Regions from separate parts of the Paenibacillus sp. LBL genome, predicted to be linked through region 3. Evidence: riboswitches for the same ligand, from Rfam matches in the RefSeq annotation. Region 3 holds a riboswitch; each other region holds the start of a gene.

Region 1 (4,585 bases), on a different contig from region 3:
GACGCGGTTCCCTCTCTTTCACCGTTTGATTTCCGGTATCGGGAGCGGGCTGTGCACCTGCAGAAGCAATGAAAAACACAGATAACGTATGTAAAGGATCAAGATATGCACGAACTTCGAGATTCACGAAATGGACGAGATAAAAGTGCAGAGCATCACCCATAATATAAGCGCTTCCGCCAAGACTTAATGAAATGACCGCCCATTTCCCTAATTGCCTGGTATTAAAATACAACACCACGGTAAAGAAAATAAGTACCATTCCGCACAGCGGAAACAGCATATCCACCCATACGCTTCCCGTCCCCCCCGAATACGTACTGTCCTGAAGTTCGGGCTTGATTAAATACTCCCAGCCCACCGTCATGAACGTTACGCCAACGATGACGATATCCAGCATAAACCGCAGCCCCCTTAGCGGGCCTTGAACATGCCGGAACAAATAGATGAGGCAGCTGGCGAACAGGATCACTTCCAATCCCCAGAAATAGCTGGATATCTGGAAAGCGCTCTCTTTCCCGAACCCGAAAAAAAAGGAGGAGACGATCCGGGCCGCTGCATCGGCCATCAGTCCGATACTTACCATAAACCAAAACCTGCGAAGATGTGCCTTATAACGCCGGCTGACCCGAATTAAATACACGGAGGCGGCCATAGGAGCAATAATGACTAGCACACGCTGAAGCGATAAAGCATCAGGCATCCACAGAACAGTCATTATCTGAATAAATGCATATATAATGGCGAGTCGAATCCACAGATGATCTGCTGGAGTTGGACTCATAAGCACTCCCCCTTGGCAAAAAGGTAAGCTTGTACACGATGGATGATTTAGGTCTTTTGAATTAAGCTCTCTATTCCTCATGATACTTTTTACCCATCCAAAAGTAAAGACGAGGAAATCAAAGAAAAATCATCTATCCGGCACATCGCTAGAAGATCTATATAATGAAGTTTTTCTACTGGACGGGTGTACTTCAAATGCAAGGACTACACTCAATTAAACACGTGAAAACCTGAAAAGTTACTATATCAATCACCTACTTGACGTATAGGAATCATATGATATTATTCTTCATATCTTATACGAACCGGAAAGGGTGTATGGCAGTGTCACAGAAACGATTGGATCATGTTGGTATTGTAGTCCGAAACCTGGAAGCCACGATAGCGTTTTACACGTCGGTAGTCGGCCTTGAACTAAAGAATCGCCTGACTCATACCAATGGGGTCATTCAACTCGCGTTCCTCGGATTTAATGGAAGTGACGAAACGGAAGTCGAACTTATCCAGGGTTACAGCGACTCGCTGCCTTCGGAAGGAACGGTGCACCATTTTGCAGTCAGTACGGATGATATTGAAGAAGAGTATGCACGCGTCCAAGGACTTGAAGTTCCTCATCTGGACGAGGAAATCGTCACTCTCCCGAACGGCTATCGTTATTTCTTCGTGCATGGTCCCGAAGGGGAATGGATCGAGTTCTTCCAGCGTTAACCCGCACGCAGCACGGTATCCAACATTTCATCTCTTAAAATGTTCATATGCTGAACTCTTGGGCTGCCTAAACGCGGTTCCCTACATAAGGCCTGTCCTGTTCATGACCTTTTTCGAAAACTAGACAGGTCTTGGTGTTAGGACTATAATAACGGATGTACTGATCGAAACTTCATAAATATCGGGGGAGCTGGAATTTAGCCGGCTGAGAGTGTATCCGCTTTGATACTGACCCTTACACCTGATCTGGGTAATGCCAGCGTAGGAAGCCAATGTTTGCGGCAGCCATATTTGCCGTACTATACACTTACGCCGTCATGCGTCCTGAGATTATCGGGGCGCTTTTTTTGTGGAGTTGCGAGGTAATAGAAATAGAACTCATAAGGAGAGAAGACACGATGAAGAAGGGAAGATGGGTCCCCCTGCTTCTCGCTTGTGTCCTGCTGATGGTTGCGGCCGGATGCGGTACAGGCGGACAGAACAAGAACACAGGCGCTGAAGGAGAAGACGCCAAGAGTCCTGGGAAACTCCGTGACGTGCAGCTGATGCTCGATTGGTCCGCCAATACCAATCACACGGGTCTGTATGCAGCGAAGGAGCTCGGATATTATGAGGAGGAAGGGCTCAACGTCCAGATCGTCCAGCCGGGAGCCGGTGGAACGGATACGCTGGTCGCATCCGGTAACGTGCCGTTCGGCATAAGCTATCAGGAAGGGGTAACCCTCGCCAGAACGCAAGGCTTGCCGCTCGTCTCCATTGCGGCGATCATTCAGCATAATACATCCGGCTTTGCCGCTCCCAAGGACAAAGGGATCGTGAAGGCTGGAGATTTCGAAGGTAAATCCTATGGCGGCTGGGGCTCCCCCGTTGAGGAAGCTGTCATGAAATCCATCATGGAGATCGACGGTGCCGATGTCAGCAAAGTCAATATGGTCAACATGGGCGATGCCGATTATTTTACTGCCGTCAAACGCGACATTGATTTCGCCTGGATATTCTACGCCTGGACGGGCATCGAAGCCGAGCTCCGCAATGAGCCGCTTGATATGATCTATGTGAAGGACTACTCTGACCAGCTCGATTATTATACGCCGGTCATCGTGACCAACGAGAAGCTGATCCAAGAGGACCCTGAGCTTGTCAAAGCCTTCATGCGGGCTACTTCCAAAGGATACAACCATGCTATTGAGCATCCTGAGGATGCAGCAGCGCTGCTCTCGAAGGCCGTGCCTGATCTGGATGCCGAGCTGGTTCTGGCCAGCCAGAAATGGCTGAGTCCCCGCTATCAGGATGACGCGCCTCGTTGGGGTGAACAGAAAGCCGAAGTATGGTCGGGGTATGCCGACTGGATGTTTGAGCGCAAACTGCTGGAGAAAGAGCTTGATGCAGACCGCGCGTTCACCAATGATTTTTTACCGGAACAACCATAAGGTCTTTTCTATCAAGAAGAGAGTCGGCCTGACAGCAGGCTGTCTCTCTTTCATAATCATATCGCTGCACGAAAGGATGGATTATATATGGCGAACACCCTCTTGAGCATTCAAGTGATACCCCGGACGCCGGGTGGACGGGACAGCATCCCTTATGTGGATGAAGCGATCAAGGTTATTGAGGATTCGGGTGTGAAGTACGAGGTCCATGCACTGGAGACAACCATGGAAGGAGAACTCTCCGAGCTGCTAAAGATCGTCGAGCGCATGCATGAGGCGCTGGTGAATGCGGGAAGTCCCAGCATCATATCCCAGGTCAAAATTGCACATCATCCGAGCGGCATCAGCATGGATAAGCTGACTGAGAAATATCGTCCATGAGAAGCTGGTGGAGCTCCGTCTGGCCGCCTGTTGTGGCGGTCCTCTTCTTTTTGCTGGTATGGCAGGCGGCGGTATCGATCTTCGATATCGAAAAATTTATTCTGCCTGCGCCAACGGCGATCGGATCCGAGGCAGTTACCGGTGCTGCCGGTCTTTTCCAGCATACATTAGCCACCCTGCAGCTAACCTTGATCGGGTTTATCATCGGAACAGCAATCGGACTTGTGATTTCACTGGCTCTGCATATGGTGCCTTTTCTCAAAACAGCTCTTTATCCGCTTCTGATTCTTAGCCAGAATGTACCGACTATCGCCCTTGCGCCGCTCCTCATGATCTGGTTCGGCTTCGGCATGCTGCCCAAGGTTATTGTGATTACCCTGGTCTGCTTCTTCCCGGTGGCCGTTGCGGCTCTGGACGGGCTCGCCCGAACCGATCGCACCATGATGAATTACATGCAGATGGCGGGGGCTACATCATGGCAAATCTTTACCAAGCTGGAGCTGCCTCATGCCCTTCCCTCCATCTTCTCCGGGATTCGGATCGCGGCCACCTATTCCGTCATGGGTGCGGTCATCGGAGAATGGATCGGCTCCGACCGGGGAATCGGTTACTACATGATGCTGCAAAAATCCGGCTACCGCACGGATCGGGTATTCGTTGCGATTCTGGTCATCGTCCTGCTCAGCCTGCTGATGGTTCTGCTTATCACCCTGCTGGAGAAACGGCTGATCCGTTGGAACCGGAAAAGCTAATGCCCAGCAGTCATGGGCCAATACACGATCATCCTTAATGAAGGAGGTATTTCGCGATATGACACAACAAGTTGCTCCGCCGGTCCAGGGTGGGCTTAATCCCCCCTCCGTGGAAGCCTCTCGAACGCCTGCGCTGGAGGTACGAAACCTTCGGAAAACCTTCCGCGACCGACGCAGCGAGGTTCATGTGCTGGATGACCTTGCGCTTCAGGTACAGCCCGGTGAATTCGTCTCGATTATCGGGCCGTCAGGCAGCGGAAAAAGCACACTTTTCCACATCATCGGTGGCTTAACGGCTCCTGATTCCGGCTCAGTCTTCATGGATGGTCGTGACGTAACGGGAAAAAAAGGGCTCATTGCCTACATGCCTCAGCAGCCTGCCCTGTTCCCTTGGCGAACGGTGGAGGACAACGTGCTGCTTCCCGAGGAGCTCAGAGGAACCCAGAAGGCCGTCGCCAGGGCAAATGCCCGGCGCTGGATGGAACGGGCCGGACTTGCCGGCTTCGAGAAGGCGTATCCGCATACCCT
Region 2 (4,585 bases), on a different contig from region 3:
AATGACTTTGGCTATCCCCTCAGCTTGGCCTTGTTCTATCTGCTTCTCCGCAATCAGCAGCCCTATTCGAGGTGTGAGCATAGATACCATCATAACGAAGAGGATTAAACCCGAAACCCCCAACACCAGGTGTTTAATCTTGACCCGAATTTTCAAGCCTGGCCACCATCCTCTCGTACTGATCCTTCCAGTAATAATTCCCCCCGGCTTCAAGCAGTTCATTGCTCACCTGCAAGGGCACGGAAACAGCAGGTTTCACAATTGCTTCCCTCCATAACAAACCTCCGAGCAGCAGAACGGCCGCTACTGCGCCAAAATAACCAATTGCGGCAGCAGAAATTTCTACTTCCTTATTCCACAAGGAAGACAAACGTTCGCGGCTGGATTTTGGAAATGTGCGAGAAATCACCTTCTCTGCGCCCAGGAATCGAATTTCCTCCAGCTCCTGCTTTAGTTGTTCGGCCATTTCCTGTTCTTCGCTACGCATCGCTCTCCCCCTTCTCGACAACAATCTGCCGGAGTTTATGCCGCCCTCTCATTAAACGTGCCTTAACCGTGTTTATATTCAGCTGCAATTGCGCTGCAATTTCTTGAACACCCAACTCATTATAATAATAGAGCGTAATCACTTCTCGGTATGTATAGGGCAGCTGCTGCACTGATTTGATCATTTCAGCCTCACGCCAATGGACGCCCAGCATTTCATCCACGGCAGGTACACTTTCGTTTACATGCTGGTCCATCCTCGGCATGGGAAAAATATGACGCCAATCCCATGTACGCTGCCGCATCCGGCATCGATTCACTGCAATTCGGGTCAACCAGCTACGAAGTTTGTCGCCGTCACGAAGCTGAGCGATATTCTCGAACGCCTGGATAAAGGTATCTTGAACGGCCTCTTCAGCCGCTTGACGGTCACGCAGCAGCAATACTGCCGTGCGAAGCAGATAATCTCCATACTGTTCCATCAATTCCCGGAGAGCCGCCTCTTCTTTTTGTTTTAAGCGCTGTATGACATCCAGGCCATCTCCCCCTCTCTATAACTATGATGCGTCTGGTCTTTCATCGGTTGCATCAATTTGGATCAATGTCGAAAAAAAATCGAATGATTGAAAACCTTCCGACAAAACGATACAATAACACAAGCAAGAAACCTTTGTCTTCCTGAACTGGCAATAGTTCCGGGACCAACTGCATATCATGTTGGCTGTACTAGGGGTGCCATGTGCTGAGAGACGGCGTGCTGCCGTTAACCCTTATCACCCGATCTAGGTCATACTAGCGTGGGGAAGTGTAGCATTTATGTTTATACTTTTTCACGTAGGCATAACTGCACTTTCTTCACGGGGTGCGGTTTTTTTGCGTGGATTTATATCATAGGGGAGGATAACAACAATGAGTGAGCTAACATGTGGAACCAGTCGCATCGTCGGATGCCGATTCTCGGTGTTTCCGATGACTGACCGATTTGTGGAAGTCATTATGGACGCGCTGAAATCCGTCAACACGGGGAAAGTATGGATTCAGACGGATGATGTGAGCACCTGTATTCGTGGACGGGCGGAGCATGTATTTGATGTAACGAGGGCGATTTTTGCTTATGCGGCAGCAAGCGGTGTGCACACCGTCTTTAACGGAACTTATTCTATTGGCTGTCCTGGTGATACGGAAGCCGATGTATATATGTCAGAGGATTCGGAGCGTTTGAACCGCGAGATTGGGAAGAATGCCGATATAGACACGGCCTGCCAATTTGCCCTTTATCCACTGGGTACAGACCATTACATGGATGTTATCTATAAAGAGGTGCATCGGGCTAAGGAAAAAGGAACGTTCGCCGGAAGCGTTCACTATGCCAGCCGGTTGGACGGCTCCATCTCCAAGGTGTTTGAATCCCTCGAAGATGCGTTTTTGCATGCGATCCAATCGGACAGCAGTCACCTTGTCATGACCGCAGTCGTGTCTGCACACAGTCCATCAGCCAAGCCAAGACCGTGATCACTTCTATATAACAGGCAAAAGCCCGGCGCATGCCGGGCTTTTGCGATTTGCTCCAAGAGCTTGACGAATTAAACCCAAGCACTCGAGATGATTACGAGCAGGATGAAGAGAACCAAAATAATACCTACTGAATTACCCCATCCACCGCCATATACTCCGCTCATGAAGATCCCTCCTGGATTTAAAGAATGACGTGACCGAATCACATGATTATTGTATTGGTCGTGGAAGGCGAACGTCACGGCTAATGTACCTCTCTTATTGCTCACCCGTCAAAATCTATTCCTCATAACCCACAAGAAGCATGCCCCCGAACGGGTTCAGCACTTGCTCTGTGAATGCCAGAAGGAGGGAGGGATCGTCCTGTCGATACATCGCTGAAAGCGAAACCTCCAATTGATCTCCCAATGCCGTGCTGAATCGGTGGAACAGCCGAAACAGCATCTTGCCTTCCCCTGTCCATTCCCCATTCACTCTAAGTACAAATTCGCAAAGTACCATCATGATCTTTTGCACCGTAAACCATTTCTCGCCATCCCGCTTAGGATTCTTCAAATCCTGCACATATTCCGTAATCATGTAACGGTATTCATCAATATCGGTTTGCATCCATGGCATCGGTCCGTAATTCAAATCATGCTGGGCCTCTGCGCGGACTGCTTCTCCTTCCGGCAACGAGCGCAGCACCTTACCCTCCGCTGTGATCCGCTGCAATGTCGGATTGGCTGCCATCACGCCCTCGTCGAAGTATTCACGATAGGATGACAAAGACAATATAAACAATTCCACAATCCATCCATCCGCTTCCAGGGTCTTTCTCCGCATCTCATCTCCGTCCCGCTCAAGGATGACGATGTCCAAATCAGATTGCTCGTTATGTTCTCCTCTGCTTGCACTGCCGCCAAGCACAGCTAGCAAACAGTCGGGATAATGACGGTGAATAACACGCTCTGCTGCCTCCATCGGTTCCTTCTTCATGGCTATTTCCCCCAGTAGTTCTCATAGCTCCCGAAAAAAAGGGCTCAAAATATTTAATTCAGCAAAAACCCCAAACGTACCTTAATCATATGGTAAATAAACGATTACCCTCATGATGACTACAAGGAAGAAGGGAAGATGAAATGAACTACATTCACATGCTATCCAGATTAGGTATGGGCAGTGCGCATCCGGGCGGATTCGAGGCTACCTTAAGAATGCTGAAGAATTATCCGATTGAGCCGAACAGTCGTATTCTGGAGGTTGGCTGCGGAACAGGCAGGACAGCATGCCATCTTTCGGAGATGGGCTATCAAGTCACGGCCATAGATCTCAATGAGAATATGATTAAAAAAGCACGCACCAGAGCCGAAGCCATGAAAATGGACGTGCAATTTTTGCAGGCTGATGTGTGCGAGCTGCCTTTTGAAGACAACCAGTTTGATCTGATTATGGCCGAATCAGTCACCGTATTCACGGATACGTCGAGATCACTCCCTGAATATTATCGCGTTCTGGATCAAGGAGGCGTTCTGCTGGACAGAGAATTGCTGCTGAATAAGCCAATGCCTGAGCCAAAGCTCAAGGAGCTGCTGGAATTCTTCGGGATTCCGAATCTGATGCTGCGGGAAGAATGGGCACAATCCTTGCTGGCTTGCGGTTTTAAGCAGGAGGAAATTCTGGAGTATAACCACTTCAACGAACAATTGAAGGAAGAGCAAACACGTCATCTGGATACATTTGAGCAGCGCGATAAAGGACTTCTGTTTGATGTAACGTTATGGGAAACGTTATTCAAGCATGACCGGATGATCCTGGATAACACCGATTATCTCGCTTCCGCCTTATTCCGTGCCGTAAAATAATATTGCTGCGTATCTATGCAACGAGAGGGGATTTGTCTGTTGGCTAGTTAGCTGCGCTTCCCCTCCCCTTCCAAAACATCAGTTCTTTCGACCCATTTCAACACTTTTTGTCAATTCGTTATATCTAGTTCAGCCCGGCGATGCTATAATCATGGTAAATATATCCTATGTTGTCGAGGAGGACTCATTCTTATGGCATGGTTCAACAGACTCCCAATCTCACAAAAAATTACTGCAGCCTGTTATCTTATTGCCGCTTTATTTGCGGTTCCAATGCTGCTTGCGTTTATTCTAATGGGCAAAGCAATCATTGGCGTGGTACTTGTCTTGGCTTTAATTGGACTTACCCTTCCTCTTTCTCGCGTTATTGAGAAAACGCTTACGAATTCATTCGCCGAAATTTCCAGCGTTTCTGCCAAAATCGCCAAAGGCGACTTTACCTTCCAGGTAGAAGAGGTTGGAGGCATGAACGACCTAAGCCGAACCTTCAACAGCATGGTGGACAAGCTTCGCAAAATTTTACAGGAAACCTCGGACATTACCCGCAAGGTAATGACATCAAGCCGAAGCATTTCGAATAAAAATCAGGAGCTTATTCAAGTTATGAATCAAGTATCCCTCTCCTCCAACGAGCTGGCCGTCGGTGCGAACGAAATCTCGGAGGACGTATCGGAGATGACGCATTCCATCCGCGAAATCGAAGAGAAGGTCAGCAATTATACGCACTCCACCCATGAAAT
Region 3 (4,585 bases):
TCCCGGCCGGCCCGGGTCTGAGCATAATCTTCCCACACGCCGGGATACCAGATTCCATAGGATTTAAGCTCGCACTCATACTTAGCAAATACTGCCGCCGGCGGTCCATCGCCCAGAATAACGCCATCCGGACTGAACAGAACGACACGATCCACGTATTTCGCCATCTCTTCGATCCGGTGCTCGACGATGATCAGTGTACGTCCTTCCGATACGGATTTCACCGCATCCCAGATCTGCTCCCGTCCTTCCGGGTCAAGCAGTGCGGACGGCTCGTCAAGGAACAGCACCTCCGGCTCCAGCAGCAGGGCGGAAGCCAGCGCCAGCCTCTGCTTCATCCCTTGCGACAGATGGCCGATCGGCAGATGAAGCTCCTCCAAATTCAGCCCCACCTCATGCAGCGCCGCTTGCATCCGTTCCTTCATCTCGTCTCGGGGAATACTCAGATTCTCCAGTACAAAGGCCAGCTCCTCATCCACATACGGCATGCAAAACTGCGTATCCGGGTCTTGAAATACGTATCCCCAGGAGCGCGGGACAATCTGTGCCTCACACTTCATTGGCACTTCCGTAGCGCGGGGAATCATTCCGCTAAGCACCTGGAGCAGCGTGGATTTGCCGCATCCGCTCGGACCAAGCAGCAGCACCTTTTCCCCACGGGCTGCCGAGAACGAGAGATCTTTGAACATCAGCCTCTCTTCCCCGGGATACTTCAAGCGCAGTCCCTCCACCTGCACAGCCTGCTCCTGTTGAACCTCAGCGGACTGAGCCGGAAATAGGCTTACCGTGGCATTAGACATGGCGCGCATCATCCAGCGCTTCGTAATCCTTCTTCGACGCGGGACGCAGCAGAGACGTTACGCCTGTGCGATCCAGCGCCTTGGCCAAGAGCAGCATTAACAGACCTGCAATAACTGCACCGCTGATTACCCGCATACCGTATTTGGCAAGGAACATCCATGTCTGCAGATCATCCGTATAGCTGTAATAAAAGTCCATCATCATCGAACCGATGGCCGCTCCGGCCCCGGCAATCACCAAGGTCCACGCTGAGGTACTCCGATAGCGGAACGCCGCGAATACCAACTCTGCCCCCAGTCCTTGAATCAAGCCATATAACAATAGAGTCAATCCCCAGCCGCTGCCAAACAGCACCTCCACGTGGGCAGCAGCCACTTCCGCGATGATGGCCACGCCCGGCTTGCGAATTAACAAATAAGCCAGCGTAGCTGCCGCAAACCACATGCCGTAGAGCAGCTCATCCGCTTCAAAAAACAACGGTTTAAAAAGATTATAGACCGACCCCCAGAAGTGATAAATCACGCCAAACACAAGCGATACCAGCACCGTCACCAAAATATCGCTTAACCGCAGCCCTCTTCTGGGCTGAACCCCCAACTTCTCTTGCATTGATGTTCCCATAACAACCTGTACCCCTCTCCACCGCTATTTTTGTGTAAACACAACAAAAAACCGTCTGGAAAAACGCGCAGACGGAAAAATAGGCCCTATGTAGGTAGGGTCGGATATTCTCTACGCTGGCATTACCCAGTTCAGATTAACGGTCAACAGCGGATAATAGCTGCAATCTCAGCCTGATTCACTCAAGCCCCCGTATTCCCTATTCGGTTTTATGTTAATTTTAAAATACAGGTCCGCTCCAGAATTTGCAAGAACCTTTTTTCAAATATGGCTATTTATTGATTTCCATCTCATTCTATGTCAATATCAGAGTGATTGGCTTTTCCACCATCGCTATATTGCTTACACCTATGCACAAAGGAGAATGACATGGCTAAACAATTGCTGCGTCTGATGACTGAGCTCTCCTCCCGAAAATGGTTGTCCCGAATGATGGGGCATTGTTCCCACAGCCGGCTGAGCCGTCATCTAATACCTGCATTTATACGAATCTATCAAATTCCGGCTCATGAAGCGGAGAAAGAGATCCACGAATACCGCTCATTGAACGAGTTCTTTTCCCGCCGGTTAAAAATAGGCCTGCGTGCCATCGATGACACCGTCGATGCCATGGTAAGCCCTGTCGATGCCACTATTTCAGCAATGTGCGCCATTCATGCCGGCACCATTCTGAGTGTCAAGGGACAGGATTACACCCTGAGCGAGCTGCTCGCGAAATCCCCGAGAATGGAAAACTATATAAACGGTTATGCATTCGTATTGTATTTAAGCCCAACAGATTATCACCGCATCCATTCACCCGTAACCGGTGTTCAGGCGGAAAGCGAGCATCTGAAGGGGAAGGTTTACCCCGTGAATGACTTTGCGATGACCCATATCCGAACTGTGCTGAGCCGCAATGAGCGTCTCATTACCTACATTGCCCATGAATTCGGAGAAGTTGCCGTCGTGAAGGTGGGCGCAATGAACGTGAGCAGCATCCGTTACGCCGATGAGAGCGTTAAGAAATGGCAGATCGGCGATGAACTCGCGTATTTTGAATTCGGCTCTACCGTTGTGCTTTTGACGGAGAACGGCACGTTTAGCCCTCGCGGCGACCTGGAGCCCGGCTCCAAAGTGAAAATGGGAGAATTACTCGGTTTGCTGCACCCCTCCACGGCCAAAAAAGGGTAATTCCTGCCGCCCCAGCGCACATGACAAGTTAAGGCATTCGATCATTAGCAGCATGAATGATTAACGTCTGCCCAGCATCCGATAAATCATCTGCTGAAACCACCGGTCCGGCAGCAATCCCTTAATCCATGCGGTTATACGCGTGCCTTGGGGCAGCTTATATCGGAATCTCGGTTTGGACATGGAGGCAATCCTTGCCACGAGCTTCGCCACCTCCAACGGATTTCCGCTTCCCCTGGCTGTCCGCTCGGAATAGTCCAGCACACCCTTCAGCATGTCGCTGTAGGGTGACCCTTCCTTCACCTCTAACTCACCAAAGCTCTTATTCCAGATCGGTGTGCCATAAGCACCTGGCTGAACCAGCACAACGTGCATGCCGAAGGGCATAAGCTCCAGCGACAGGCTCTCCCCGAATCCTTCAATCGCAAATTTGGAGGAAGCATAAGGTCCATAACCCGGGAAGCCGACCACGCCGCTGATGCTGCTCATGAGAATAATCTTGGAATTCTCGGTCCGGCGCATCAGCGGCAGCATGTGCTGTGTCACAGATACCGTTCCGAAGAAATTCGTCTCCATCTGTCTTCTCCACCCACTCAGCGGCACTTCCTCCACCATTCCGCCTACCGCTTCACCAGCATTGTTCACCAGCACATCCAATCGACCAAACCGCTGCTCCAAATGCAGGGCAACCGCCCGTACCTGCTCTTCATCGCATATATCCAATCGAACCCGATGAATTCGCTCTGCAACACCCGCCTGCTCCGCGCGGGTCATCAGCTCTTGAGCCGCCTCCGGTCTGCGAAGCCCTGCAACCACATCATATCCCGCTTGCGCCAGCTCCAGGCTGATAAGCAGCCCAAAGCCGCTGGAGGCCCCCGTCACCAATGCCACTTTTCCTGTCCCTGCAATCACCAACGGTTCACCACATATTCCGTACTTGCCACCAACAACGTCACTCCCATCACCTTTCTATTCCTTCAGAATACCTTACCAACAAACTTACTCCCTTTGGCCTCAGCCGAACAAACTTTATGTATATGCTTAATATGCCAAATTTCCGTTGTATGAATAGGTCTGGCACCCGAAGGTACACATAAGAAAAAAATACCTATCGCGTACTCTAAATATACGAGAAAAAGGGAGCCGGTTAGCTCCCTTTGCGGTTCATCCTGAGAAAAGCATATATGAAATCGGGATTCAACATCACCCGTATGAAGGCCAAGGCTCATTAAAACCACACATCCTGATGATCCTGATTCGTTGTCTTCATGCGGCGCAAGCGATTTCTGAATATACCGCAGCCACCGCGGCTGAAGAAACGACCGCGCACCCGTCTTCTTGGGCTCATTCCCCTCTCCCCCCTTCATAAAATTAAACTGTACGTCACATTTACCCTAAAGCGCTTACTATGAAACCCATAAGCCCCTTCCATCAAGCAGGTAAGTTATGGAAGGGTGGGGGAATCACCGAATTTCGGATGGGCTCTTGCCCGTATACTGTTTAAATTGACGGCTGAAGAAGAAAATGTCCCGATAGCCCAGCGCGTCGGCTACTTCCGTGACATTCATCCCTTGATGCAGCAGCAGATGCTGTGCCCGCTCGATCCGCATCTGAATGATGTAGGATTGCACCGGCGTACCGATCAGTTCCTTGAACTTGATCGAGAAGTAGCGGGGGGACAAACCCGCTCTCGCCGCCAAATCCTCTACCCGATGGGGAACCCCCGGATGCTGACGGACGTAATTCGCGATTTCATGGATCGCCTCTGACAGCTGATTGCTCGCTTTTTTGACAACGGGCTCATCCAGGTCCACACGCAGCAGATGAATCATCAGCTGCTTGAGAATCAGCTGACCCTCCTCCAATGCCCCGTAAGGCTTGTCCAGATACAATCGCACGTATCGTGCCAGCAAGTATTCAAAATCCATCGTTTCCGTCAGCTGGCGATACGGCGCAGGGATGTCTTGGACCGGATCGGTCACGTCAAAAT

The links. Region 3 has a riboswitch for thiamine pyrophosphate ahead of M2277_RS20150 (ECF transporter S component). Riboswitches for the same ligand answer to the same signal wherever they lie in the genome.
Region 1: it holds a riboswitch for thiamine pyrophosphate, as region 3 does, so the genes downstream of both, M2277_RS10745 (ABC transporter substrate-binding protein) here and M2277_RS20150 (ECF transporter S component) in region 3, are expected to answer to the same signal.
Region 2: it holds a riboswitch for thiamine pyrophosphate, as region 3 does, so the genes downstream of both, M2277_RS01365 (YkoF family thiamine/hydroxymethylpyrimidine-binding protein) here and M2277_RS20150 (ECF transporter S component) in region 3, are expected to answer to the same signal.

The regions. Positions count from the first base shown of each region.
Region 1 is NZ_JARXYU010000003.1:543,948-548,532, reverse strand. Features, by position in the region: gene M2277_RS10755 (GGDEF domain-containing protein) at 1-784, opposite strand, end outside; gene M2277_RS10750 (VOC family protein) at 1,105-1,494, shown strand; TPP riboswitch at 1,668-1,779, shown strand; gene M2277_RS10745 (ABC transporter substrate-binding protein) at 1,893-2,924, shown strand; gene M2277_RS10740 (thiamine-binding protein) at 3,012-3,305, shown strand; gene M2277_RS10735 (ABC transporter permease) at 3,302-4,057, shown strand; gene M2277_RS10730 (ABC transporter ATP-binding protein) at 4,116-4,585, shown strand, end outside.
Region 2 is NZ_JARXYU010000001.1:279,287-283,871, forward strand. Features, by position in the region: gene M2277_RS01350 (carboxypeptidase regulatory-like domain-containing protein) at 1-156, opposite strand, end outside; gene M2277_RS01355 (hypothetical protein) at 134-487, opposite strand; gene M2277_RS01360 (sigma-70 family RNA polymerase sigma factor) at 480-971, opposite strand; TPP riboswitch at 1,205-1,307, shown strand; gene M2277_RS01365 (YkoF family thiamine/hydroxymethylpyrimidine-binding protein) at 1,396-1,998, shown strand; gene M2277_RS01370 (YjcZ family sporulation protein) at 2,070-2,165, opposite strand; gene M2277_RS01375 (nucleotidyltransferase domain-containing protein) at 2,281-2,979, opposite strand; gene M2277_RS01380 (class I SAM-dependent methyltransferase) at 3,123-3,845, shown strand; gene M2277_RS01385 (methyl-accepting chemotaxis protein) at 4,038-4,585, shown strand, end outside.
Region 3 is NZ_JARXYU010000010.1:79,785-84,369, reverse strand. Features, by position in the region: gene M2277_RS20155 (ABC transporter ATP-binding protein) at 1-800, opposite strand, end outside; gene M2277_RS20150 (ECF transporter S component) at 793-1,422, opposite strand; TPP riboswitch at 1,514-1,626, opposite strand; gene asd (archaetidylserine decarboxylase) at 1,792-2,595, shown strand; gene M2277_RS20140 (SDR family oxidoreductase) at 2,656-3,507, opposite strand; gene M2277_RS20135 (helix-turn-helix domain-containing protein) at 4,059-4,585, opposite strand, start outside.